3 regions of the Actinopolyspora sp. BKK2 genome follow, and region 1 is predicted to be linked to each of the others. Evidence: riboswitches for the same ligand, from Rfam matches in the RefSeq annotation. Region 1 holds a riboswitch; each other region holds the start of a gene.

Region 1 (7,457 bases):
CGGCGTGTCGGAGTCCAGCTCGCGGATGTGGGTCAACAGCGCATCCCGGAGCGCGGGCCACCCACCGGCCCCCGCCCGGTCCGGAACCACCGCGTACAGCACCCCGCCCGACTCGGTCACCAGCGGCCGGTGCCCGATCCCCCTGGTGATCCACTCCCACATGGCGAGCCGGTGCCCCTCGTCCGTGCCGTCACCGGCGCGCACGTCGATGGCCACCACCCGGTGCGGCTCGGCCCGCACCGCCAGCTCGTTCGCCGCGGCGCGCCACCCCTCGCCCCCCTCCAGCACGAGGCGAACCAACCGCGCGGAGCGCTGCCGCTCGGAATCGGTGAGCAGCCTCCTGCGCAGCAGCTGCAACGCGACCAGCGCAGCGGTGTCGGCGAAGGCCGAGGTCCGCTGCTCGGAGACCTCCCCGGGAACCACGGCCCACATGGACCCGAGCAGCTCCCCGCCCATGCGGATGGGCACGACCAGCCTGGGCAGCGTCCCGTCGGGCTGCTCGGGGACGTAGATCGCGGAACTTCCCCTGGTCAGCTGGCGGAACGTCCCCCTGGCCCTGAACTTGGCCAGCACGTCCTCGGGCTGCCTGCGCCCCATGATCGTGGAGACGCGGGCGGGGTCGGTCAGCTCCTGTCGCGCCGAGTAGGCCAGCACCTGCGAGTGCGCGTCCTCGATGGTCACGGGGGCGTCGATCACCTCGGCCACGGCATCGGACAGGCGGAACAGGTCCCCCAAACTGGCCGAACCGCCCCTGTCCGAGGAGTCCGCCGCGCTCTCGGCGTCGGCGAGGGCCGCGCGCAGCAGCCAGACCAGCTGCGCCCAGGCCGCGCCCTCCCGCACCTCGATCAGGGCCACCCCCTGCCGCCGCGCCTCGGCGGCCACCTCGCTGGCGGTGGACAGCGGGGGTTTGAGCAGCACGGCGGCCGCGTCGCGCTCCCCGCAATCCCGCAGCAGCTCAACGGCCTGCCGCTCGTGCGTGAGCCCCACGCCGAGCACCACGTCGGAGGTGCCCGCCACGCTGCTCTCGCTCGGCTCGGCTATCACCACGTCCCCGACCCCGCCGGTGCTCTCCGGAGTCGACACCGGACGCAGCAGCGCGGGGCCCGCTCGCTCGACCAGCCCCTGGACGTCGACCATCACCGGCTCCTCGCAGTCGTGCCCGCGGCGGGATCCGCCGCGCGGATTCGGCGGAGAGCCCCGCCGGGGAGTGGATCGGCTCACACCGCGCGGTGTGGCGCGTCCCGGTATTCGGGGTTGGGGTTGGACACCGTCATCCGCCGGGTTATCGTTGCCGACCACAGCGACAATCGCATACCGGCCCACGACATCGGGCGGGAGAGTCCCGGCAGGTGAGCGGTCCTCGCGATCGCCGCGCCCGGGCGCCGAAGGAGCAAGACTCCCCGCAAACTCTCAGGCAGCCGTACCGTCCGATCGAGGCAGCTCTGGAAAGCGCCGCCCAGCCGGTCGGCGCACCCACGGTGCAAACCGCGACGGCGCGGTGAAGCTCTCAGGTTCCGCAACAGAGGGGGAGGCCGCCAGGTACGCGGACGCGGTATTCCCGGTGATCCTCGGAGAGGATGGGCACCGGGCGCGACCGTGATCGCGCCACGGCAGTCCTCCGGGCTGCCGGAGACCGTGTCCAAACGACAGTGATGGAGCCTCCCCATGAGCCTGCCCACGGACCTCAAGTACACAGAGGAGCACGAGTGGCTCGCCGAGCGCGACGACGTCGTGCGCGTCGGCGTCACGCCGTATGCCGCCAACGCGCTCGGTGACATCGTCTACGTGGACCTGCCCGAGGTCGGCAAGCAGATCACGTTCGGCGAAGCCTGCGGTGAGCTGGAATCGACCAAGTCGGTCAGCGACCTCTACGCGCCGGCCACCGGCGAGGTCACGGCGGTCAACGAAGCCGTGATCGACGACCCGGCCCAGGTCAACGCCGACCCCTTCGGCGAGGGCTGGCTGCTGGAGATGCGGGTCACCGAGTACGGCAAGCTGCTGGACTCGGCGCAGTACGCCGAGCTCACCGGTGAGTGACGGCCCGGTTCACGACCGTCGCGGCGAGCCCCGCGGTTCCGCAGGGGCTCGCCACACCTGAACACCGACTCGACGCGTGAAGAAGAGACGATCAATGGCGATCAGTGTCTTCGATCTTTTCTCGGTGGGGATCGGTCCGTCCAGTTCGCACACCGTCGGTCCGATGCGCGCTGCCGCGCGCTTCGCCGCGCGGCTGCGCGCCGAGGGCCTGCTGCCCGGCGTCGCGCACGTGCGGGCCGAGCTGTTCGGCTCGCTCGGCGCGACCGGGCACGGGCACGGCAGTCCCAAGGCGGTACTGCTCGGTCTGGAGGGGCATCACCCGGAAGTGGTCGACCCGACCGCCGTCTCCGGACGGGTGGACGAGATCCGCTCGACCGGCCGGTTGCTGCTGGACGGTTCCCACGAGATTCGATTCGATTCCGACAGCGACCTCGTGATGCATCGCGGGCAGTCGCTGCCCGTGCATCCCAACGGGATGCGTTTCAGCGCCGCGGACTCCGACGGGACCGAGCTGTGCACGGCGGTGTACTACTCGGTCGGCGGTGGTTTCGTCCTCGACGAGCAGGCCGCGGGCGCGGACAGGGTCAAGCAGGACACCACCGAAGTCGCCCACCCGTTCCGCACCGGGGCCGAGCTCCTGCGGCGGTGCGCCGAGACGGGCAGGACGGTCAGCGGGCTCATGCTGGCCAACGAGCTCTCCTGGCGCGACGAGCGGCGGGTCTCGGAGGAGCTGCTCGACATCTGGCACGTCATGCGCGAGTGCGTGCACAACGGGTGCAACAGCACGGGCAGCCTGCCCGGCGGACTGCGCGTCGAGCGCCGCGCCGCCGAGCTCCGCGCCAAGCTCGCCGACTCCGACGACCCGATGGAGTGGGTGACGGTGTACGCGCTCGCCGTCAACGAGGAGAACGCCGCCGGTGGTCGAGTGGTGACGGCCCCCACCAACGGTGCGGCGGGCATCGTCCCCGCAGTGCTGCACTACTACATGCGGTTCCTGCCCGGGGCGGACGGTTCCGGGGTGGTTCGCTTCCTGCTGGCGGCCGGGGCCGTGGGGGTGCTGTTCAAGGAGAACGCCTCCATCTCCGGCGCCGAGGTGGGCTGCCAGGGCGAGGTCGGCTCGGCGTGCTCGATGGCGGCGGCCGGGCTGGCCGAGGTGCTGGGTGGAACTCCGGAGCAGGTGGAGAACGCCGCCGAGATCGCGATGGAGCACAACCTCGGGCTCACCTGCGATCCGATCGGCGGTCTGGTGCAGATCCCGTGCATCGAGCGCAACGCCGTCGCCTCGGTCAAGGCCATCACGGCCGCGCGGATGGCGCTGCGCGGGGACGGCAGTCACTTCGTCTCGCTGGACAAGGTCATCAAGACGATGCGCGACACCGGCGACGACATGAAGGACAAGTACAAGGAGACGGCGCGGGGCGGTCTGGCCGTCAACGTCATCGAGTGCTGACGCGGGAGCGGCCGCCGCGCCGATGCCCGACGTGCGGTGCGGGGTCTCCCGCTCCTCCCGGCAGGAGCGGGAGCCCTCGTCCCCGGCACCGCCGGGCGACCACCCCGTGAATACCGGGCCGTGTCGCGGTTTCCCTCAGAAGTTGAACACCGCTCCGGTGTAGGCCTTCATCTCACAGGAGTTGGAGTACTTCTGGCTGTACTGCACGGGGGAGTTCTTCCAGGTTCCGGTGGCCTTGACGGTCACGGGCCGGTACACCAGCGGGCACATCGGTTTCTCCTTGCCCGCGCGCAGGGAACCGAGTCTGCCCTGCACAGCGTCGAGCTGTTCGCAGGCCGCGGCGGCTTCGGGGTGCGTGCCTCCCGCGGGGTCGCAGTGCAGCAGGGCCGTCCTCGACTCCGCCGTGCGGGTTCCCGGGGTCACGCGCAGCTCGAGCGCGCTGATCTCCCGGTCCGCCTGCTCGGGTCCGGTGGTGGCTCGTTCGGCCTGAGCGGCCGGTTCGGCCGCGGACGCCTGCGGAACGAGCGGGACCAGTGCGGTGGCCGCGACGGTTCCGGCCGCCAGCAGGGACCGGGTGATGAACCGAGAGACGCCCATGTCGGGTTTCCTCCGTACGAGATCGGCGGTTTGATGCCCAACATGGTTATCGGGAAGAGGGACTCGAACGCTGCAATCGAGCCACAAGATCACTACATCGAGTTTCCCTCTTTGGTGGGATTGCTACGCAGCGAGTTCGCATGCTGTGCAACGGGAAGCCGTTGGCCGCTCGCTCCGAATTGGCTCACCCTTGCGAGTGAGGATTGATCACGCGTGGTTGCGGATTACATCGTTGACCGCGCGCTGGAAGCCGTTGACCAGCACCTGGATGGTCAGTGGGCGCAGCTGGTCGGCCGTGGCGCGCACCCGTTCGCGCTCGGCCTCCGGACGTCCCCGCTCCACGTACGGGCGCAGCACGTTGGCCGCGAAGAGCTCGCGGAGCTCGCCGGCCATCCGGGCGGTGTGCTGCTCGACGATGTCCTTGGCCCGCAGCAGCATGTCCGAGGGCAGTTCCAGCTCCGTTATCCGCAGGCCGACGTCCAGCATGGAGGTGTTGGTCAGGAGGAACTGCCCGTCCTCCTCCGCGGTGTCGCGTTCGAGGACGCCGAGCGTGACCAGCTGCTCGATCTCCCGGTCGTCCAGCGCGCGCCCGGCTCGGCGGTCCAGCTCGCTGCGGTCGATCCGCTCCGCCTGGTCACTGGTCCACGGAGCCAGCAGCGCCCGTTGCAGCGCCAGCTCCTCGGGAGGTGCGTCCTCCGGGATGCGCTCGAGGTGCCGCTCTATCGCGCTCAGCGTGAAGCCGAGGTTCTGCAGCTCGCGGATGAGATCCAGCCGCGCGAGGTGATCCGCTCCGTACAGCCCCACCCGGCCGCGCAGGCGCGGCGGGGGGAGCAGACCGCGTGACGCGTAGAAGCGAACCGTCCGCACGGTCACTCCCGACCGGGAGGCCAGCTCGTCGATCGTGAGTTCTTCGTCGTCTGCTGTTCGGAGCATGGCCCGCAGGGTACTACTTGACCAATGTGACACCAGGAATGTAACACTACTGGCGTCAAAAATGAGGTCGGTCACGGCGAGCGGAGGAGGGCGTCGCGGTGCAGCGCTCGGAGGACGGATCCCCGGCGGAGCCGGGCGAGCGGACCGAGGGGGGCGGGCCCCTCGCCGGGGTGCGGGTCGTCGAGCTCGCGGGGATGGGGCCCGCCCCGTTCTGCGCCATGCTGCTGGCCGACCTGGGGGCCGACGTCGTCCGGGTGGAGCGTCCGACGAACCCGGGCGGCAAGCAGGACCTGCTCAACAGGGGCAAGCGCTCGGTGCTCGTCGATCTCAAGCACGAGCGCGGCCCGGAGGCGGTGCGCGCGCTGGCCGAACGGGCCGACGTCCTGCTGGAGGGGTTCCGCCCGGGGGTCGCGGAACGGCTGGGAGTCGGCCCCGAGGAGTGCTTCGAGCGCAACCCCGCGCTGATCTACGGCCGGATGACCGGCTGGGGGCAGGACGGGCCGCTGGCGGACACGGCGGGTCACGACGTGGACTACCTCGCGCTCAGCGGAGCCCTGCACGCGACCGGGGAGGCGGGCGGGCCGCCGCGGTTCCCGGTCAACCTGCTGGGCGACTTCGGCGGCGGGGCGATGTACCTGGCGGTGGGAGTGCTGGCCGCGCTGCTGCGGACACGCGCCGGTGGCGGGGGACAGGTGGTTGACGCCTCCATAGTGGACGGTGCGGCGCACCTGAGCACCATGCTCTACGGCATGTTCGCCAGCGGCGGCTGGAGCACCGAGCGCGGAACCAACCTGCTGGACGGCGGGGCCCCCTTCTACGACGTCTACGCCACCTCCGACGGGGAGCACGTGGCCGTCGGAGCCCTGGAGCCGCGGTTCTACGCGGAGCTGCTCGAAGGCCTCGGGCTGTCGGGAGAGCTCCCCGACCGGGACGACCCGTCCAACTGGCCCGAGATCCGCCGCCGACTCGCCGAGGCCTTCGCAGGCGGAACGAAGCAGCACTGGACCGAGGTCTTCGACGGCTCCGACGCGTGCGTCACCCCGGTCCTGTCGATGGCCGAAGCACCCGAGCACCCGCACGTGCGCGCGCGGCGGACGCTGGTGGAGAACGACGGGGTGGTGCAGCCCGCCGCCGCTCCGCGGTTCTCCGGAACCCCCGGCCCCGAACCCGGGCCGGTGCCGGACGCGGGAGCGCACACCGCCGAGGTGCTCGGCGAGTGGCACGTCGCCGAGCGCGACGACCTGCTGCGATCCGGTGCCCTGTACGGCGAGCTTGTCCGGCGAGAGGACGTGTGAGACAGATGCGCAGGGAAATGTTCGACGAGGACCACGAGGCCTTCCGGCAGACCTGCCGGACCTTCATAGCCAAGGAGCTGGTTCCGCACCTGCAGGAGTGGGAAGAAGCGGGCGTGGTCAGCAGGGACGCCTGGCGCAAGGCCGGCGCGCAGGGGCTGCTCGGCACCGCGATCGAGGAGCGCTTCGGCGGGGGCGGCGTCGAGGACTTCCGGTTCAACGTGGTGCTGGACGAGGAGCTGATCGCGGCCGGGATGACCGGCTTCGGGGCGCCGGTGCACAACGACATCAACGTCCCGTACCTGACGAAACTGGCCACCGAGGAGCAGAAGCAGCGCTGGTTGCCGGGCTTCTGCACCGGCGAGACCGTCACGGCCATCGCGATGACCGAGCCGGAGGCGGGCAGCGATCTGCAGGGGATCCGGACCACCGCCGTGCGCGACGGCGACGAGTACGTGATCAACGGGCAGAAGACGTTCATCAGCAACGGGATCAACGCCGACCTGGTCATCGTGGTGGCCCGGACCGACCCGGACCCGTCCTCCGGGCACGAGGGCATCAGCCTCCTGGTCGTCGAAAGCGACGCACCCGGTTTCGAGCGCGGGCGCAACCTGGAGAAGATCGGGCAGAAGTCGCAGGACACCGCCGAGCTGTTCTTCAACGACGTCCGCGTTCCCGCGCGGAACCTGCTCGGTGAGGAGGGGCAGGGCTTCGTCTACCTGATGCAGAACCTGCCGCAGGAGCGCCTGTCCATCGCCGTGGCCTCCGCGGCCGGGGCCGCCAAGGCGCTGGAGCTGACCAAGGAGTACTGCAAGGAGCGCACCGCCTTCGGCAGGCCGATCGGCAAGTTCCAGAACACCAGGTTCGAGCTCGCCGAGATCGCCACCGAGGTCGAGATCGGGCAGGTTTTCGTCGACCGCTGCGTCACCGAGCACGTCCGCGGTGAACTGAGCATCGAGCACGCGGCCATGGCCAAGTGGTGGCTGACCGAGATGAACAAGCGCGTGGTGGACAGGTGCCTGCAGTTGCACGGAGGATACGGGTACATGCTCGAGTACCCGATCGCGAAGGCCTTCCTGGACACGCGGGTACAGACCATCTACGGCGGTACCACGGAGATAATGAAGGAGATCATCGGCAGGCAGCTA
Region 2 (7,457 bases), on a different contig from region 1:
CATGCGCACGTAGGCCCACGAGATCGGCAGGATGGAGGCACTGCCCCACGGGGCGGAGCTTATCGGTCCCACCCCGGTCTCCGGTCCGGCCTGCGGCTGCAGCGGGTGGTTCGGCAGGAACGGCGACAGGTGCTCGCGCACGCCGATCGGCCCGACGCCGGGGCCACCTCCGCCGTGCGGGATGCAGAAGGTCTTGTGCAGGTTCAGGTGGGAGACGTCGGCACCGAACTTGCCCATCCGGGCGAGCCCGATCAGGGCGTTGAGGTTGGCGCCGTCCACGTAGACCTGACCACCGGCCTCGTGCACCACCCCGCAGACCTCCTGCACGGTGTCCTCGTAGACCCCGTGGGTGGAGGGGTAGGTGATCATGATCGCGGCCAGGTCGTCCTGGTGCTTGTCCACCAGCTCACGCAGGTGGTCCATCTCGATGTTGCCCTCGTCGTCGCACCGCACCACGACCACGCGCAGGCCGGCCATGACCGCGCTGGCCGCGTTCGTGCCGTGCGCGCTGGCCGGGATCAGGCAGACCTCGCGCTGCCCCTGACCGCGCTCGCGGTGGTAGGCCCGGATGGCCAGCAGACCGGCGAACTCGCCCTGGCTGCCCGCGTTCGGCTGCAGGCTCACCGCGTCGTAGCCGGTGATCTCGGCCAGCCAGTCCTGCAGGTCCTCCACCACCCGGAGCAGCCCGGCGGCGTCCTCGGCCGGGGCGAACGGGTGCAGCTCGGCTATGGAGGGCCAGGTGATCGGTTCCATCTCGGCGGCGGCGTTGAGCTTCATCGTGCAGGAGCCGAGCGGGATCATGCTCCGGTCCAGGGCCACGTCGGAGTCCGACAGCCTGCGCAGGTAGCGCAGCAGGGCCGTCTCCGAGCGGTGGCGGTGGAACACCGGGTGGGTCATGTAGTCGCTCTCGCGCAGCAGTCCCTCGGGCAGTGCGCGGCCGACTTCCGCGTCCAGCTCGTCCACCGGGGTGCGCTCGCCCTCCTCGAGCCCGAAGGCCCGCCAGACCAGCGCGAGACGGTCCCTGGTGGTGGTCTCGTCACAGGTGATGCCGACGTGATCGGCGTCGACCCTGCGCAGGTTCACCCCGTTGCGGCGCGCGGCGGCCACGATCTCGTCGGCGCGGCCGGGCACGCGGGTGAGCACCGTGTCGAAGAACTCGTCGTGGCAGACCCGCACCCCGCCGCGCCGCAGCTGCTCGGCCAGGACGGTGGCCATCCGGTGCGTGCGGGTGGCGATCGAACGCAGCCCCGCGGGACCGTGGTAAACGGCGTACATCGAGGCGACCACCGCGAGCAGCACCTGAGCCGTGCAGATGTTGCTGGTGGCCTTCTCCCTGCGGATGTGCTGCTCCCTGGTCTGCAGCGCGAGCCGGTAGGCCTGGTTGCCATCGGCGTCCACGCTCACCCCGACCAGTCGGCCGGGCAGCTGCCGCTCCACTCCCTTGCGCACGGCCATGTAGCCGGCGTGGGGGCCTCCGAAGCCCATCGGGACCCCGAAGCGCTGGGTCGTGCCGACCACCACGTCGGCGCCCATCTCGCCCGGGGCGCGCAGCATGGTCAGCGCCAGCAGGTCCGCCGAGACCACGGCCATGCCGCCGCGCCGGTGGATCTCGGCGATGACCTCCTCGTGGTCGCGGACCGCTCCGGACGCTCCCGGGTAGGCCAGCAACGCGCCGAAGAAGTCACCCTCGGGCAACCCCTCGACCCCCCGGGAGAGATCCGCCCGCACGATCTCGATGCCCAGCGGCTCGGCGCGGGTCTCGATCACCGACAGCGTCTGCGGGAAGGCGTCGTCGTCCACCACGAACCGCGGGGACTTGGCGCGCCCGGCCCGGCGGATCAGGGTCATGCCCTCGGCCGCTGCCGTGGACTCGTCCAGCATCGAGGCGTTCGAGACCGGGACCCCGGTGAGGTCGGCCACCATCGTCTGGAAGTTCAGCAGCGCTTCGAGACGTCCTTGGGATATCTCGGGCTGGTAGGGGGTGTAGGCCGTGTACCAGGCGGGGTTCTCCAGTACGTTGCGGCGGATGACGGGGGGCGTCACGGTGGCGTGGTAGCCGAGCCCGATCATCTCGACATGGGGCGTGTTGCGGCTGGCCAGCTCGCCCAGCTCGTCCAGCGACTCGGCTTCGGTTGCAGGCTCCGGCAACCTGAGCTGCGAGTCGCGCTCGCGAATGCCGGCGGGAACCGCGTGTTCGCCGAGCTCTTCGAGGGAACCGACTCCCACCACGTCGAGCATGCTGGCCAGCTCGGCGGGCATCGGGCCGACGTGACGTTCTGCGAACGGGGTCCCGTGCTCCAGAGCGGCCAACGGTATACGGTCGTCGGTCATCGCCAAAACCTCACTCATCGCGGGCATCTCGGACAGGGCAGACAGCACGCGGTACGGACGTGCTGGCCTCCCCCTCTGTCAATGCCCGCGAAGCGGACGCCTGAGAGCTTCGCCCTGCGAATCGGGCTTGCACCGTCGGCGGGGTTCGCCACGACACTGTGGCAAAGCCCTCTTTCCAGAGGCATCTCGCCCGTACGGTCCCAATGGCCTGAGAGGTTGTCGGGGAGGGTTTGCTCCTTCGGCGCCACTCCGAGATCGCTTCGGAGTGGTCTCTCCCGCACGGGGTCGGCGACGGATGCGAGCGTACCTCATCTCGTGCCGTTCAGGAATTGTCCGAGACCACGGAAGGGCTCTCGTTTCCCACGATACGGTCTCCCGAACGGTCGAAACAGTACTGAGCGGTCGAAACAGCGCTCAGGAGCTCTCCGGTTGACGGGTTCGCCGCCTCCGGGACAACTCGTCCTCGTCCGCAGCGGACTCCTCGGAGCCGTCGGCCCGCTCCGCCGGGAAATCGCTTATCGTGCCGCTTATCTCGCGCATGGCCCCGCTGACCGCGATCCCGAAGACGCCCTGTCCGCCGCGGAGCAGATCGACGACGTCCTCGGCCGAAGTGCACTCGTAGACGGTGGTGCCGTCGCTGAACAGCGTGACCCCGGCCAGGTCGCGCACTCCCCTGCTGCGCAGGTGGTCAACGGCTGTCCGGATGTTGTGCAGCGAGACCCCCGCGTCCAGCAACCGCTTGACGATCTTCAGGACCAGAATGTCCTTGAACGAGTAGAGCCGCTGCGAACCGGACCCCTCGGCCAGCCTGATCGAGGGCCCCACGAGGTCCGTGCGTGCCCAGTAGTCCAACTGCCTGTACGTGATGCCCGCGATCTGGCACGCCGCACGACCGCGGTAGCCGACCAACTCGTCCGGCAACGCGGCGTCCGGAAAAAGTTCGCCTCGTTCCTCGTCCGTCTCGAACCATGGTGCGTTCTCGACCACGCGCGCCTCCCCTCGGCCGCTGCACTGGCGGCTACTCGATCAGGAGGAGGCGAAACAACCTCCCTCGGCCCCGGAACCAGGCTTGTCGTAGCCCCCGCCCGCTTTAGAACACCGCGCGCACGACCACCGCGTGTCCTTCGACGGTAGGCCTGCCGGTAAACGCGGTCAACGCGACGCGCGGGAACGGCTCTGCGCTCGAAGGAGCGCCCACGACAACCGCTCCGGAACCACTCCTCCACGAATGGCCGGTCACACGGCGACTCGTTCCACCGACCGCCGCCGTGTCCGACCTCGTCGAGCTTTCCCGTCAGGTATCCGCTCCGCGGAAGTCCTCGGGGGAGACCGAGTCCAGGAATTCCTTGAACTTCTCGACCTCGTCCTCCTGCTCGTCGGGAATCAACAGCCCGGCCTCGTCGAGCACGGACTGCTCGGCGTGGATCGGAACTCCCGTACGCAGCGCCAGCGCAACGGAGTCACTCGGCCGCGCCGAGACCCGCACGTCCCCGTCGAAGACCAGCTCCGCGTAGAACGTCCCCTCCTGAAGATCGGTGACCCGCACCTGCTCCAGCTCCCGTCCGAGAGCTCCGACCACGTCCTTGAGCAAGTCGTGGGTCAACGGCCTGGCTGGTCGCACCCCCTGCTGTTCCAGCGCGATCGCGGTCGCCTCGACCGACCCGATCCAGATCGGCAAGTACCGTTCGCCGTCGGTTTCGCGCAACAGCAGGATCGGCTGGTTGGCCGGCAGTTCCACTCGCACGCCGACGACGCGCATCTCGCTGCTCATCGTCAAATCGCCTCCTCCAGCGCGCCGAAGCGTGACATCTCCTCCGAGGATCGCGCACCGACGCCTTCGACGCTACCCGCGATACGGCGAAGACGCCGCCCATACGAGCGCCGACTACTTCCATCGACTCCCGAACCACCCGATGGGATCGCACCCGATCGTCCCACGGTGTCCGGACAACAGCGGAACGCACCGGGTGAACAACGGTACCGACGGAACTCCGATGGAGCACATCTCGCGAACCCACGAACCGGGACGGCCCGCGACGTTCGGCAGCCGTATCGACGGTCCCGCACCTCCGGGGGCAGCACCACCGGAACCACCCCGGAGAACGGACCGGTCACCGGGTTGCCTGCTGCCCCTCCGCCGGGCCGGTCAGAAACACCAGGCGGAACTTTCCGATCTGCACCTCGTCCCCGTTGGCCAGCACGGAGGTGTCCACGGGCTCACGGTTGACATAGGTCCCGTTGAGGCTACCCACGTCGACGACGACGTACTCGGCCCCTTCCCTCCGGAACTCGGCGTGCCTGCGCGAAACGGTGACGTCGTCCAGGAAGATGTCACTGTCGGGGTGCCGTCCGGAACTGGTCGTCTCCCGGTCGAGAAGGAACCGCGATCCGGCATTGGGCCCACGCTTGACCACCAGGAGGGCGGATCCGGCCGGCAGCGCGTCGACGCCGGACGCGGAGGCTTCCGAAGGCGCGCTCTCGGTGCTCTCCTGCTCCGAGAGGAAGGGTTTGAAGACCGACGTGGTCTCCGATGACTGCTCCGGCGGTACGTCGCCGGGCCCGTCGTTGGTGCTCACCTGAGCTCTCCTCCTGCGCATGGGTCGTACCAGTGCCATCAAACGTACCGCGCCACGCAGAGTGCCAGACGGCCTGTCCCGATTTCCATACCTGTTCATACCGAGATCACCGCCCTATTCCCACAGTAGTCGCAACGAAGATCACATCTGCGAGCGGGCTCGCCCGCCACTCCCGGCGCCGATCGGCGTCGGAGCCACGACGAACCGGCGGCACATCACGTTGACGCACCCGTGGAACAGGGCCACCCGGTCAACTACGTGCCCGAGACGATCGTACCGCGCTGATCACCTGCACCAGATAGAGCACACCAGCCCACACGTACAGCGCCCCGCCCCAGCAGGTGAAGGCGTAGGCCAGCGGCTGAGCGATCCAGTCCAGCGCGAAGTCCCCCTGGACCAGCAGCAGCAGCGGGAAGGCGTACATCAGGCAGAAAGTGGCCGCTTTGCCCAGGTAGTGCACGTCGGGGGGCTCGAATCCGTGGTAACGCAGCACCGGAAGGCACGACGTCAGCAGCACATCACGCGCGATCAACGCGGCCGCGGCCCACCAGGGAACCACCCCGCGGAGCACGAAGGCCACCAACGTCGCCACTATGTACAGCCTGTCGGCGGCGGGGTCGAGCAGCTGGCCCACCCTGCTGTACTGGCCGAGCCAGCGAGCCAGCTTGCCGTCCAACCAGTCGGTGACGCCACTGATCACCAGGACCAGCAGGGCGAACAGGTCCCACTGCGGCCCGAGAAGCAACCACAGGAAAGCCGGAACCCCGGCCAGGCGCAACGCGCTCAGCGCGTTGGGCACGGTCCACCACGGATCGCTCCAGACGTCCGCGGCGACCTCCTTGATGCGGTCCATCCCCTGCTCTGGAGGGTCCCCCCGTTCCTGGGACTGCTGAGCGTCCCGAGAGTTCGAAGCCGATCCCGCAGTGGTGCCGTCGGCGTCTTGCACCACGAGACCCTCCCCCTGTGAGCGGGCGGGCCGCACCCTCGCGGAACGGTCCCACCATCCGTGACGACGTCCTCCGCGGTCACGCCCGGACGTGTCACCTTACCTGCCTGCTCAGGGTGCCATACGCTCCCCGCTCACTCGGGCACGGCACCACCGCGGACGGGCGGGGACGGGCCGAATCGGAGCGGCTCCCGCGGACGGGGCACTGCCGCGGCCGGAGACTCGTCCGGCCCGTCGGTTTCCTCAACGGGCGGGCAGCCTCCACCCTCGGCGTTGGAGCTCGGAGTCGCTGAGAAAGCGCGGACGCCCCCTGTCGTCCACACCGACCCAGCGCGAGCGCCCTCCGATTCCCTCGAGGACGAAGGGGTGGCCACCACTCCACACGACGGAGCAGGGAGCGGTGGGAAGGGCCGTGGCCCCCGGGTCGACACCGTTGTCCGACCCCGATTCCGCTGATGTGTCACCGCGCATCTGAGTCAACACCTCCGCCGGGACGGTCCCCGACCGCTTCGGATGTGAGAGGTCTTCCCTGCACCTGCCGATTGTGCGCGCTGCTCGGCCGGCTGTCCCGCCGCGCGGAGCGCGTTGCGCCGGGCGGTCACCGGGACGCGCCGAGTCGGCACCGAGGGCCGCGCGAGCGATCCGCCGCACCGATGGGCGCACGGCGGACCACGTACCGCTCGGCGTGGCTCGCGACGCCACGAGCGGTGCTCGCCCGCCACCTACCCCGGGAACGGAGCGGGGAACGCAGATCCCCCTATCAATCAATTGTCGACAATCCGATCCGATTTTTGTTCGTCCTCGCACAATTCAGTCGTTCTCGAGCACTGCACCGCGGCCCGAATGAATTGATGACCACCAAAAATGGAGGCCACCCCTCTGACCGCCCGCCGCATCACCCCTGCCGAAGCAGAAAAATAAAAAAGCAAAGCGTGGTCGATCCGCCACACCACGTGCCGGACCAGTCGTTTTCCCACCGCAAAACCCCTTCGGAACACTCCTCCACCCGGTGGCCATGCAAAGCACAGTGGCAATTACGCAGTGAGTCGGCCAACACTTTTCCCGGAGAACCCCGCCCGACCCCACCCCGGAAGCAGTGCAGGAAATCACCCCCGAAATGCAAGAAAAAAAGCCTTGTGACCTGCTATTTTCCCGGCACTCCCCGACTGCGGAACCGCGCGGGCACCGCACCGACCGGACTGAGACCCGACCACGATTCGTTATCCCGATGTGACTAGTACATCTGTACATCTCAGTGATTTCTGGCTATGGTTCCGAATCGTTCTGACAGCGACACGGAAGGATGAACGTGCCTGCCGAAACACGTACGAACGGTGACGACAGCACCCGACCATCCGCTGCCCGAAGCGGCAAAAGCGGCATGTTGAAGATCGGCATCTTCGCGGTCGTTCTGGCTTTCGCGCTCGGTTACGTGGCCATCGCGGAACCGAATGTTTCCTGGCCAGGGCTGATCGCCATGCTGGTGTTCTACGCATTGTTCTACTGGCTGGGTGCTTTCGTGGCCGCCCGACGCGGAGGCGGGCTGGGCGACACGATGGTCGCCGGACGCAACATGCCGCTGTGGATCGGCGTGTTCACGATGA
Region 3 (7,457 bases), on a different contig from region 1:
GCCGATTCGGGGAGGAAGCGCTTCTTCAGCAGCGTCCCGGATCCCACCCGGTACGCGCTGGACGTGTTCCGGCGCGCGTTGGCCGAGCACGGGGTGTCCTTCGAGGGGGTGGGCACCGCCCGAACCTCCGAACGGGCGAGGGTGCTGGCCGAGCACCGTTCCATGCCTCTGGGCGAGCTGCTGACCCCCTTCCTCAAGTTGAGCAACAACGGGCACGCGGAAACGCTGGTCAAGACCATGGGAAGGCGGGTTCTGGGCGAGGGCAGCTGGACCGCCGGGATGCAGGTGCTCCGGGACGAGCTGGACGCCCTCGGTGTGGATCCTGGGAGCTACCGCCTCGTCGACGGCTCCGGGCTCTCCACTCTGGACGCGGTGAGCCCGCGGCAGCTGAGCCTGCTGCTCGACGCCGCGCGTGCGGAACCGTGGTTCGACACCTGGTACGCGGCGCTGCCCGTCGCGGGAGCGCCCGAACGGTTGGTCGGAGGCACGCTCAGGGGGCGCATGGGAGGCACCGCCGCCGAGGGCGAGGTGGTGGCCAAGACGGGGTCGATGACCGGGGTGACCGCTCTGTCCGGGTACGTGCGCACCCGCTCGGACCGGCCTCTGGTGTTCTCGGTCGTGTTCAACGACTTCCTGGGAGCCGCCCCGCGCGACGTGCAGGACGCGCTGGCGGTGCGACTGGCCGAGCACGGAGGTGACGCGTCCCCCGGAACGGGCGATCCGCGTTCCCGGGAGCACGACCCGCCGCGCATTTCCGCTGGAAGGGACGGCTCCGGTGTCGACGCCCGCCGCTCAGCGCTCGAGTGCTCCTGGACCAAGAGCTGTCGCACCGACAACGATGGTTGAGCTCGTCCCCTGACTCAGGGTGGTTCAGGGGCGCACCGGATTCGTGCGACCGTAATCACGCGATAGCGTGAGTCACGTCGCCGGCCCGAGGAGTGCGTGTGTCTGTTGTCAGTGAGCTGCTCGCCGCGATCGCGGGATTGCCCCGGCCACTCCTCGTCGTGGTGGTCGGCGCGCTGGTGCTGGGCGAGTGCACTCTCGGCATCGGTTTCTTCGTTCCCGGGGAAAGCGGCTTGCTGATCGCTTCGGCCGCCGTCACCGACGTCGGTTTCTTCCTGACGCTGTCCCTGTCGGTGGCCCTGTTCGCCGTGATCGGCGACAACATCGGTTTCCTGCTCGGGCGTCGCTACGGATGGCGCATGCGGGAGAGCGCCGCCGTGCGCAAGCTCGGCCAACGGCACTGGGACCGGGCCGGCGGACACCTGCGCCGCTACGGGATGGGGGCGGTTTTCCTGGCGCGCTTCCTGCCCGTGGTCCGCACCCTGACCCCGGCCGCGGCCGGGTCCTGCGGGCTCGGCTACGCCCGGTTCCTGGCGGCCTCGCTGCTCGGGGGAATCTCCTGGGCCGTGCTGCACGTGTCGATCGGTTGGTTGGCCGGGGCCTCGGCCAAGTACATCGAGCACATACTCGGCGGAGCGGGCTGGGGCGCACTGGGGGCGCTGGTGCTGGTCGGGCTGGTTCTCTGGCTGTGGCGACGTCGTTCCGGTCGCCGCGCCGCGCAGGAGACCGCGGCGGGCCCGGTCGGAGCGGAGGCCCCCGACCTCGCAACCGGAAACGGCACGGCCGAGGACGTCGACCGCGCCGCGTGAGCGCTCGCGCACCGGTCTGCTCCGAAGCGGAGCACGCTTCCGCACCGCCGCCGGACGGCGAGCTCCGCTCAGACGTTGGGGGCCACGTCGGTGCCGACACCGCGCCTGCGGATGTGGACCAGGTCCTGCCGCTGCTCGGGCAGGGTCGCCTCCTCCTTGCCCTCGATGACGAACCCCGCGTCGGTGATCAACCTGCGGTCCTGGTCCCCGGTCTGCCCCTCGCTGGTCAGGTAGTCGCCCAAGAACATCGAGTTCGCCACGTGCAGTGCCAACGCCTGCACATTCCGCAGGTGGATCTCCCTGCCGCCCGCGAGGCGGAGCTCGACGTCGGGGAAGAAGAACCGGTAGAGGGCCAGGATCCGCAGACAGCGCTGCGGCGTCAGGTGCCACTGCCCCTCGAGCGGGGTTCCCTCCATCGGAATCAGGAAGTTGACGGGTACGGAGTCGGGGGACAGCTCGCGCAGTTCGAGAGCGAGGCTGATCACGTCCGAGTCGGACTCCCCCGTGCCGAAGATCGCTCCTGAGCAGGGGGACAACCCCGCCGAAGTGGCTTCCCGGACCGTGCTCGTCCGGTCCGCGAAGGTGTGCGTCGAGCAGATCTCGGAGTAGCGTTCCTCGTTGGTGTTCAGGTTGTGGCTGTAGGCGTACGCGCCCGCCGCGCGGAGCTGCTCGGCCTGCCCCGCGGAGAGCAGTCCGAGGCAGGCGCAGATCTCCACGTCCGGTTGCTTGCGCAGGATGGCCTCGATGGTCGAGCCGACCCTGTTGACGTCACGCTGACCAGGTCCGCGGCCGCTGGCGACCAGGCAGATGCGTTTCGCCCCCGCCTCGGCGGCCGCCTCGGCTGCTTCGGCCGCTTCCTCGGCAGCGACCCAGGAGTACTTGAGGATCTCCGAGTCGGAACCCAGACGTTGCGCGCAGTAGGTGCAGTCCTCCGGGCACAGTCCGCTCTTCATGTTGATGATCGTGTTCAGCTTGACCCGGTTCCCGAAGAAGTGCCTGCGCACCCGGGCAGCGGCCGCTACGACGTCGAGAACGTCGAACTCCTCGGTGAGCACTCCGGCCGCCTCTTCGCGCGTCGGAGCCCGCCGTTGCAGCGCCTTCGTGACCAGTTCGTCCAGCGGATTCGTCATGTCGTCGACGGTCGCGGAACGACCGGAGGGTCACAAGATCGCGAAATCTACAAGAAAGGCAGCGCTGATTTGTCGGTACGGAGCCCGGTGTCGAAGAGGTGCCGCGCCCCCGATGGGGACGCGGCACCTTCAACTAATCCGGATCACCGACGTTCTCCGGTCGCGTGCGCCACCCGCGACCGGAACGCAACAGGCCCTCCGTCAGAGGTTGGGGTAGAGCGGATGCTTCGTCGCGAGCGCCTCGACGCGGGCACGCAGCTTCTTGCTGAGCGCCTCGTCGAACTCGGAGTGCAGCGCCGTGGCGATGATGTCGGCGATCTCGCTGAAGTCCTCGGCCCCGAACCCGCGGGTGGCCAGCGCCGAGGTGCCGATGCGCAGCCCCGAGGTCACCATCGGCGGCCGCGGGTCGTTCGGCACCGCGTTGCGGTTGAGCGTCACGCCGATCTCGTGCATGCGGTCCTCGGCCTGCTGACCGTTGAGCTCCGAGTTGCGCAGATCCACCAGCACCAGGTGCACGTCCGTCCCGCCGGAGACGATCTGCACCCCGGCCGCGGCCGCGTCGGGCTGCTGCAGCCGGTCGGCGACGATCCGCGCCCCCTCGAGGGTGCGCCGCTGGCGGTCGGCGAACTCCTCGCCCGCGGCGAGCTTGAAGGCCACGGCCTTGCCCGCGATCACGTGCTCCAGCGGACCACCCTGCTGGCCGGGGAACACGGCCGAGTTGAACTTCTTGCCGAGATCCTGCTGGGCGGACAGGATCACACCCGCGCGCGGACCGCCGAGGGTCTTGTGCGTGGTGGTGGTGACCACGTGGGCGTGCGGAACCGGGTTGGGGTGCAGTCCGGCCGCGACCAGCCCGGCGAAGTGGGCCATGTCCACCATGAGGTAGGCGCCGACCTCGTCGGCGATCTCCCTGAAACGCTTGAAGTCCAGCTGACGCGGGTAGGCGGACCAGCCGGCGATGATCAGCTGCGGCTTGTTCTCCCTGGCCAGGCGGGCGACCTCATCCATGTCGATGAGGTTGTCGTCCTCGCGGACGTGGTAGGGGACCACGTTGTAGAGCTTGCCCGAGAAATTGATCCGCATCCCGTGGGTGAGGTGCCCACCGTTGGCCAGATCGAGGCCCAGGATGGTGTCACCCGGGTTGAGCAGCGCGAACATGGCCGCCGAGTTGGCCTGGGCACCCGAGTGCGGTTGGACGTTGGCGTAGGCGGCCCCGAAGAGGTCCTTGACCCTGTCGATGGCCAGTTGTTCGACGACGTCGACGTGCTCGCAGCCACCGTAGTAGCGCTTGCCCGGGTACCCCTCGGCGTACTTGTTGGTCAGCACCGACCCCTGAGCCTCCAGCACCGACTGCGGTGCGAAGTTCTCCGAGGCGATCATCTCCAGCGTGTTCTGCTGGCGATGCAGCTCGGCATCGACCGCATTGGCCACCTCGGGATCGACCGAGGCGAGTCGCTCGTTGAACAGATCGCCTGACGGCATGATCAATTACCTCCGTGTTTGTGATTACCGGTGGACTCGGTCGGCCGCGTTCAGCGGTTTCGGTTGTAGAAGGGGGTTTCCACGACCTCCACGGGCGCGGCCTTTCCGCGGATGTCCACCTGCAGTTCGGTACCCGGCTCGGCGTTGACCCGGTCCACATAGGCCATCGCGATCGGGTGTCCCAGCGTGGGCGACGGTGCTCCGCTGGTCACGACACCGGTCTCGGCGCCATCGCTGTCCAGCACGGTGTAACCGTGCCGCGGCGCGCGACGACCTGTCCCGCGCAGCCCCACCAGAGTCCTCCGTGGTGGTTGTTCGGCGGCCGCCGCGAGCGCCGCGCGACCGACGAAGTCCGCCGACTTGTCCAGCCGAACCACTCGCCCCAGGTTCGCGTGGAACGGAGTCAGCTCGGGGGACAACTCGTGTCCGTGCAGCGGCATGCCCGCTTCCAGCCGCAGGGTGTCCCGACACGCCAGGCCCGCGGGTTGCAGCCCGTGCGGTGCGCCCGACTCGCTGAGCGCGTGCCAAACCGTAGCGGCGTCCGCGGTCGATGTGAACAGCTCGAAACCGTCTTCGCCGGTATAGCCGGTACGGGCGAGCAAAATGTCACAGTTGGCCACACGGCTCGGGTAGCCGGCGAAGTACCGGACCTGGCCGAGATCGGTGTCGGTCAGCGGCGCCAGGATCTCCGCGGCTGCGGGGCCCTGCACCGCGATCAGCGCGTACTCGGTGGAGACGTCGGTGTACTCGGTGTCGAAGGAACGCACCCGCTCGGCGAGCTCGGCCGAGACCACCTCCGCGTTGGCAGCGTTGGCCACCACGAGGAACTCCTGGTCAGCGGTGCGGTAGAAGATCAGGTCGTCCAGCACGCCGCCGTTGTCGTCGCAGATCATCGTGTAGCGTGCGCGCCCGACCTTGAGTCCGGAGGCGTTGGCAACCAGCGCGTGGTCCAGCGCCTCGGCGGCCTGCGGTCCGCTGAGCCTGAGCTCGCCCATGTGCGTGAGGTCGAACAGCCCGGCCGCGTTGCGCACGGCGTTGTGCTCGACGATGTCCCCGGCGTAGCGTAGCGGCATCTCCCAGCCGGCGAACTCGGTGAAACTCGCCCCCAGCTGTCGGTGCACGTCGTGCAGTGGTGTCTGACGTGGTGGTGACATGATGTGTGACTCCTCCCGGACGGCGCCTGCTAGGCGTCTCCCCGGAGTCATTGGCCTGAGAGTTTCGCCGCGTCGTGGCTCGTGCCGTGGCGGCTTGCACCGTGGGCGAGGGGCTCCCGCCCCTGCTTTCCTCCGTGATCGCCTGTTGCCATGCGGTGATTGGGCCTGAGAGTTTATCGGGGAGTATTGCTCCTTCGGCGCTCCGCGTGCACGTTGAGGCCATTGCCGTGGCCGGGCAGCGTTGCCGCGAGCCGCTTGCGGAGTCTCTCCCGCATGACGTCATCGGCGCACTGTTCGGTTGTGAGCAGGACGCTACGGAGCCCCCGGTGTCGAGTCAAGCACACCGAGGGGTGATCCTCGTCCGATCAGCCGCGAATCCCTGCCCTCCGGGCGGGGAGATCATCCTCACCTCCGTCGGCAAGTCCCGGCACGAGGGAGCAGCGGGAGCTCGCGCCGCCGCGCGAGCCGGGCCCGGGTCGGCGAGGTCCCGGCGGGGCTCGTCAGGACTGCCCGGAGTCTCCCGCGAGTTCGGCGTGCCTGCTGCGCAGTCCTTCCACGAAGGCCTGCAGGGCCAGCTCGAAACTGGCGTTGTCGATCTCGGCGGCGCGCCGGGGGAGCAGGTGCGCCCGTTCCAGGTTGGGGAAGCGCTCCTCGTACAGTTCCGCGTCCGCGGGGAAGCCACCCGCGAAGGAGCCCATGGCTCCTCCGATGACCAGGTACTTGACCGAGGCGCCGATCATCGTGGCGTACCGCTGCGGCCACCCCGCGTTGACCAGGCCGCCGTGCACGGCGTCGGCACGTCGCAGGGCCGCCTCCCTGCGCGCGGGCCCGGAGGCGAGCAGCGGAACCAGGTTGGGGTGCTCGGCCAGCGCTGCCCGGTAGGAGCGCGCCCACACCATCAGTCCGGTGACCCAGTCCGTGTCGAACCCGGACACGTCCACCTCGTCCATCACCGAATTGGCGATGTCCTGCAACAGTTCGTCCTTGTTGGGGACGTAGTTGTACAGCGAGGCGGCCCGCACTCCCAGGCGTTCGGCCAGCTTTCGCATGGACAGGGCCTCCAGGCCGGCCTCGTCGATGATCTCCAGAGCGCACTCGCGGATGCGTCCCATCGAGAGCAGGGGAGTGCTCGGTCTGGGCACTGTTACCTCCGGGGTCTCGATGTCCGCGTTGATGTCCGGCGCGTTCGGCTCGCCTCCGTCCGGGGGTTCGGTCGCTCGGCCTCGGCCGCGCGCCGCTCGGGGTGTCCCGGGGTTCACCGGTGAGCGCGTGGGAGCGGGTTCGCGGCTTCAATGTGTCATATCGGGCCTCGGCGGACGTGCCGGGTTCCGCGCGCCCGGGGCGCACCTCCCGGCTGCGGCGGGCGTGCGCGCTCGAAGCGTTCACGAGGTGTTCGTCCGTGCGCGCGGCCCTGTTCAAACTCGCGGTTCCGTTGTAGGCTCCTGCAAAACTAACAACGTTAGTTAAGCTGTCGCCCGCAGCGGCGCGTGCCGCGAGCGGCAGCGGCTCCTGGTGCGCGAAGGAGATCGCTGATGAGCGAGAATCGTCCTTGTTCGAACTCCGCGGACGAGAGCGCGGCAGGTCCGCGTTCCACGCTCTCGCTGGCCTCGCTGCTGGCGGAACCCGCCAAGCGCGCCCCCGGACGAACCGCCGTCGTCGAGGGGAGGCAGCGCTTCGGTTACGGCGAGCTCTGGGAGCAGGTGCGCGGGTACGCGGCCGTGCTGCGCGAGCTCGGGGTGGCCGAGGGGTCACGGGTGGCCCTGGTGGCTCCGAACGTGGTGGACTTCGTGCGCGTCTACTACGCGGTGCAGACCCTGGGGGCGGTCGTGGTCCCGGTTCCGCTGCTGTTGATTCCGGAGGAAGCCGAGCACCTGGTGGTCGACTCGGAGGCGGAACTGATCGTCGGGCACACCGGCCAGCTCGAGCTGGCGCGCGGGTGTTCCCGGTTGGCGGGAGTCCGGCTGGTCACCGTCGGACCCCGAGAGGAGGGACAGCCCGAGCACGGCCTCGACGAACTGGCCCGCTCCGCGGAGCCCGTG

What was found. Region 1 has a riboswitch for glycine ahead of gcvH (glycine cleavage system protein GcvH). Riboswitches for the same ligand answer to the same signal wherever they lie in the genome.
Region 2: it holds a riboswitch for glycine, as region 1 does, so the genes downstream of both, gcvP (aminomethyl-transferring glycine dehydrogenase) here and gcvH (glycine cleavage system protein GcvH) in region 1, are expected to answer to the same signal.
Region 3: it holds a riboswitch for glycine, as region 1 does, so the genes downstream of both, gcvT (glycine cleavage system aminomethyltransferase GcvT) here and gcvH (glycine cleavage system protein GcvH) in region 1, are expected to answer to the same signal.

The regions. Positions count from the first base shown of each region.
Region 1 is NZ_JAANTE010000008.1:71,631-79,087, forward strand. Features, by position in the region: gene G9Q41_RS16625 (helix-turn-helix domain-containing protein) at 1-1,137, opposite strand, end outside; glycine riboswitch at 1,323-1,436, shown strand; gene gcvH (glycine cleavage system protein GcvH) at 1,666-2,037, shown strand; gene G9Q41_RS16635 (L-serine ammonia-lyase) at 2,132-3,487, shown strand; gene G9Q41_RS16640 (SSI family serine proteinase inhibitor) at 3,623-4,084, opposite strand; gene G9Q41_RS16645 (MerR family transcriptional regulator) at 4,292-5,017, opposite strand; gene G9Q41_RS16650 (CaiB/BaiF CoA-transferase family protein) at 5,116-6,312, shown strand; gene G9Q41_RS16655 (acyl-CoA dehydrogenase family protein) at 6,318-7,457, shown strand, end outside.
Region 2 is NZ_JAANTE010000003.1:84,472-91,928, forward strand. Features, by position in the region: gene gcvP (aminomethyl-transferring glycine dehydrogenase) at 1-2,331, opposite strand, end outside; glycine riboswitch at 2,517-2,619, opposite strand; gene G9Q41_RS07365 (MerR family transcriptional regulator) at 2,746-3,318, opposite strand; gene G9Q41_RS07370 (bifunctional nuclease family protein) at 3,626-4,102, opposite strand; gene garA (glycogen accumulation regulator GarA) at 4,443-4,907, opposite strand; gene G9Q41_RS07380 (CDP-alcohol phosphatidyltransferase family protein) at 5,158-5,856, opposite strand; gene G9Q41_RS22625 (hypothetical protein) at 6,097-6,324, opposite strand; gene G9Q41_RS07385 (hypothetical protein) at 6,618-6,830, opposite strand; gene G9Q41_RS07390 (sodium:solute symporter family protein) at 7,235-7,457, shown strand, end outside.
Region 3 is NZ_JAANTE010000003.1:300,922-308,378, reverse strand. Features, by position in the region: gene dacB (D-alanyl-D-alanine carboxypeptidase/D-alanyl-D-alanine-endopeptidase) at 1-846, shown strand, start outside; gene G9Q41_RS08275 (DedA family protein) at 945-1,652, shown strand; gene bioB (biotin synthase BioB) at 1,721-2,782, opposite strand; gene glyA (serine hydroxymethyltransferase) at 2,984-4,264, opposite strand; gene gcvT (glycine cleavage system aminomethyltransferase GcvT) at 4,315-5,418, opposite strand; glycine riboswitch at 5,453-5,561, opposite strand; glycine riboswitch at 5,562-5,700, opposite strand; gene G9Q41_RS08255 (TetR family transcriptional regulator) at 5,919-6,560, opposite strand; gene G9Q41_RS08250 (long-chain fatty acid--CoA ligase) at 6,951-7,457, shown strand, end outside.